2 regions of the Mesorhizobium sp. M1365 genome follow, and region 2 is predicted to be linked to the other one. Evidence: predicted binding sites of a transcription regulator. Region 2 holds the regulator's gene; the other holds the start of a gene.
The links. The regulator LexA, encoded in region 2, represses DNA repair genes until DNA is damaged. The targets are predictions, from matches to a motif close to TGTTCNNNNTGTGTTCNG.
Positions count from the first base shown of each region.

Region 1: uvrA (excinuclease ABC subunit UvrA) is a predicted target of LexA. The motif match lies at 1,408-1,425, and genes of this name have one in related genera.

Region 1 covers NZ_JAMYLG010000008.1:65,314-67,715, reverse strand. The annotation lists gene uvrA (excinuclease ABC subunit UvrA) at 1-1,258, opposite strand, end outside; gene NKH04_RS12340 (hypothetical protein) at 1,955-2,353, opposite strand; gene NKH04_RS12335 (ATP-dependent Clp protease proteolytic subunit) at 2,350-2,402, opposite strand, start outside.
Region 2 covers NZ_JAMYLG010000017.1:100,025-102,426, forward strand. The annotation lists partial or broken gene kynU (kynureninase) at 1-288, opposite strand, end outside; gene lexA (transcriptional repressor LexA) at 737-1,471, shown strand; gene NKH04_RS19510 (ComEC/Rec2 family competence protein) at 1,465-2,402, opposite strand, start outside.

The sequences.
Region 1 (2,402 bases), on a different contig from region 2:
AGCGCTCGATCTCCTCGCGCATCCAGGCGGATTCCGTTTCCTTCCAGCGGCGCTCGAGGTTGGGGATGACGCCCTCGAAGGTTTTCGTCGTCTTGTAGGAGCGCAGGCCGTCATCGTAATGGAAGGTGATTTCGCGCTCGCCGGTGCCGTGCAGGACGGCTTGCCTTGCCTCCTCGCTCAAATCCTTGAACTTGTCGCCGAGCTTGAAGCCATAGGCGACGCCCAGCGCTTCCAGCGTCTGCGCATAATAGGGCGAGCTCGACTTCGCCCAAGGGCTGACGGCGCCGGCGCGCAGCGAGACATTCTCGTCGGGCACGACCAGGCTGGCATCAATGGCGCGTTGGCTGCCGAGCCCGTCGCAGGTCGGGCAGGCGCCGAACGGATTGTTGAAGGAGAACAGCCTGGGCTCGATCTCGGGAATGGTGAAGCCGGACACCGGGCAGGCGAACTTTTCCGAGAACAGCATGCGTTCATGCGTCTCGTTCTTCGATTTGTTGACCGAATCCTCGCCGGTCTGGCTGGCGTCGAGCGGCTTGTCGGCAAATTCCGCCACCGCCAGCCCGTCGGCCAGCTTCAGCGCGGTCTCGATAGAATCGGCGAGCCGCGTCGCCAGATCGCCGCGCACGACGATGCGGTCGACGACGACGTCGATGTCGTGCTTGTACTTCTTGTCCAGCGCCGGCACGTCTGCGATCTCATAGAAGACGCCATCGACCTTGACGCGCTGAAAACCCTTCTTCTGCAGCTCCAGCAGTTCCTTGCGGTACTCGCCTTTGCGGCCGCGCACCATCGGCGCCAGAATGAACAGCCGGGTGCCTTCCTCGACCGCAAGCACCCGGTCGACCATCTGCGAGACCGTCTGGCTCTCGATCGGCAGGCCGGTGGCCGGCGAATAGGGTACACCGACGCGGGCGAACAAAAGCCGCATATAATCGTAGATCTCGGTGACGGTGCCGACCGTCGAACGAGGGTTCTTCGAGGTGGTCTTCTGCTCGATGGAGATGGCCGGCGACAGGCCGTCGATCTGGTCGACGTCCGGCTTCTGCATCATTTCGAGGAATTGCCGTGCATAGGCCGAAAGGCTCTCGACATAGCGGCGCTGGCCCTCGGCGTAGATGGTGTCGAAGGCAAGCGACGACTTGCCCGACCCCGACAGGCCGGTCATGACGATCAGGCTGTCACGCGGCAGGTCGAGATCGACATTCTTCAGATTGTGTTCGCGTGCCCCGCGAATGGAGAGATATTTATGGTCGGCCATCGCCGGTCGCCGCCTCAGAATCTGGAATTCGTGGGATGGGCGGGTTTTCCCGACCACCCCCTATGTAGGTAATTTCGCCGCCTTTTCGAGAGACGCCACAACTCTCGACCAAAGCGTTTAACCGCCTTTCGCGCGAACGGGCAAGCGGAAAGAACAAAGGCCGAACACGCTCCTGACAAAAGCTGCCCGTGAGGCCGGCTTCACAAAGCGTCTCGCGATCACATTTTTCGGCAACCCGGCTATTCAAGGTTGACGTCCCCGCGTCATGGGGGCAGAATCCAATTGTCAACGAAGCCGGCCGTCTTTCGATGGCCTCGCGGCCTGGGGCTAGCCTGCGAGACGCCGCGGGTTATGCGATGAGCGCTTCGACGACAGTCGCAACGAACAGAAGGAGAGCAGAGGCATGACTCCACCGGATTGTTCCTTGAGGCTCCACGTGTCGCTGGAGCCGCGGCAGGTATAAGTAGCCAGGTCAGGCGTTTAGCGCTACCTGCCCACGTTGACCTGCCGATCCCCACAACAATCAGAGACTGCTAGTCGGATCGTCGGCTGAACGCCGCGAAGCATCCGAAATAAAAAGCCGGCAGTACACTCCCGGCAATTTGGATTTCAGATCCAAGAAGGCCCCGTCAGTTGCAAAGCAATGGCGGGGCTGTTCGTTTGAAGCGCAATATTTGTGGTTCACACCAGGCGAACTTAGCGGCTGGAGGGCCTGATCCTGCCGGTAGCGACATCAATGGTGATGCTACCGGAAATCCGAACGTCGGTATCGCGAATCTTGAAGGTGCCGTTGCCGCTGCCTAGAGCCATATCGTCAGGCTCAGGCCGCGGCGCTGGCTCGGCGATGCGATAATCGCTGGTCACACCGGGCAGAGCGCCCTTTTGCGAAGACGTCGAATTATCTTGGGCAAGTGCCATACCCACCAGCATGTTCGTGCCGGCAACGGTAGCGATGGCAAGGCATAGCAGGCTGGATGAGCGGCTGGCGGTCATCGCCGGACTATAGTGCCGCGATAGCGGCAAGACCAGACCGATGGCGCTGAAATTGCGGGCGCTCAATCGCCTCAGTTCCGTCCGCCGGCCCGGCACGTTCATGCGGCCTGCTTGCGAGTGTCGAAGACATGGTCGACGAGGCCCCAATCCT
Region 2 (2,402 bases):
GACCACTGTCTGGCCGGCCGCGGCCCCGATCAGGCGCCCGAGCTGGTCGCCAAGTTCAAGCGGCATGTTGAACCAGCCGGCCGTGTTCCATGCGCGGATGAGATCATGCGACCATTCTTCGGTCGCGGCCTTGTGCAGTTCATCGAAAGCGGCACGTGAAGCAGCTCCTAGCGAATTGCCGTCGAGATAGATCACTCCTTGCGGCAACACAAAGCGGTCGCGCATCGCGCGCAGCGGATCCGCGGCATCCATCGCCTTTATGGCCACGAGATCGGGAATTCCTGTCATGATTTGTCTGCTCCCCCAAGATCCAACGCAACGCCGGACACGCATCGACTGTTCTTCCATTACTTGGTTGCGCGCAGCAAGGCTCCACCGGCGAGAAGCAGCCTGACCAGGCGGTGGAAACCGGGACTTAACCCGAGGTTGGCGTTTTGAGTTCGTTTCGTTCACGGTGCATTGACCAAACCGCACAGTCGATACGGGTTCAATTCCGTGCCTTTTGCCGACCGACGGCCGATGCCAGTGCCGCCTTCTAGGAGGCCAGAAGGGCGCAAACGAAAGCAGAATCAAGGCGATGAGGCTCGCGGCGGTGAAAATGCGTTAACGCCGGTAGGGGACGTCGTTTGTTTCCCGAGCCTTAACGCATTCATTAAACTTTAAACAGTTGCGGAACACAACTGGAACAGATAGTGTTTGTTCTGGGTTTGTTTTTCTGATTCTGTTGGGGGTCGCTATGCTGACACGCAAACAACACGAACTGCTTATGTTCATCCACGAAAGGTTGAAGGAAAGCGGTATCCCGCCTTCATTCGACGAGATGAAGGAAGCGCTCGACCTGGCTTCCAAATCCGGAATCCACCGGCTGATTACGGCGCTGGAGGAGCGCGGCTTCATTCGCCGTTTGCCCAACCGGGCCCGTGCGCTGGAGGTGCTACGCCTGCCTGACTCGATCGCCCCCGGCCTCAATGCGGCACGCAAGTTCTCGCCGAGTGTCATCCAGGGCAGCCTTGGGCAAGGCGCCCCTCGGCAGGGCAAGCCGACATCGTCGCGCGTGCCCGCAGCCGGAAATGACGACGATGTCGTCGCCGCCGTTTCGATCCCGGTAATGGGCCGCATCGCTGCCGGTGTGCCGATCGACGCCATCCAGCACCAGACGCATTCGATTTCGGTGCCGCCGGATATGATCATGGGCGGCGAGCATTATGCGCTCGAGGTCAAAGGCGATTCGATGATCGGGGCCGGCATTTTCGACGGCGACACGGTGATCATCCGCAATGCCGATACGGCGAGCCCCGGTGAGATCGTGGTGGCACTGGTCGACGAGGAGGAAGCGACGCTGAAGCGGTTCCGCCGCAAGGGCGCCTCGATCGCCCTGGAAGCCGCCAATCCGGCCTACGAGACGCGCATCTTCGGACCAGACAGGGTCAAGGTGCAGGGCAAGCTCGTCGGACTGATCCGCCGCTACTGAGTTCCGCCCTTGGCGCCGGCTTTGGGATTGTCGGCCCTGCGGTATGGCGGCAGGCCCCGTGCCGCGCGTGAAAATTTCCGTTGCACGTGCCAGGGCCGGTATGATTTTTCGACGGCGAAGCGGATCTCGGCGCGTGTTGCCGCTTGTGGATCGAAATAGACGGCGGCACTTCCCGCGCGCGCCAGTTGCCGTTTGGTGACGACGAGGACCAGCCGGTCGTAGTAGCAGGGGTTATGGGCGGTGGCGTCGTCGATGACGATCAAGCTGGCAAAGGCGCAGGCTGGCCGCGCAGTATCGCGGTCCGTGGCTTGCGCGATGATCGCGCCGGATGGATGCCTGGCAAGGCAGAGGCCGTCCGTGCAAATGAACGGCATGCCCGGCGGTAGGTCGGCCGGATCGGCAATGTCGAATTGCGGGTCGTTCTTTCCAGGTGTTTCCGGCGCGACGATAGCCTCTGATGTGAGCGCGCGTTTCCAGTTGTCGATGGTGAACTCATTCGGGCGTGCCCGGTTGACCGCGAGTTCACCGCTGCCGATCGGCAGCGCGACCAGCCGTGCGTCCTCCGAGACCAATACGTCGGGTATGCGTGTCTGCGTTGTCGTCAGCAAGCCGGCGAGCGCAAAAGGAAGTGCCGCCAGCCGCAACCACGTCGTCGCCATGCTGGCAATGACGAGGGCGATCGTCACCAGAAGGACGGATCTCAGCGAAATCAGCCCGACCGCATCGATCGGCGAGCGCTCCGAGATCCACCCGGACAGGGCGATCATCGCCGTCAGCCCCTTGCCCATGACATAGAGAAAAGGGCCATCCGCACCGAACGGCATCGCCAGCGCGCTGAGAACGGCGAAGGGCATGACGACCAGTGACACGATGGGCATGATGGCCAGATTGGCGAACAGGCTGAGCGGCGCCACGCGCTGGAAATGCCATA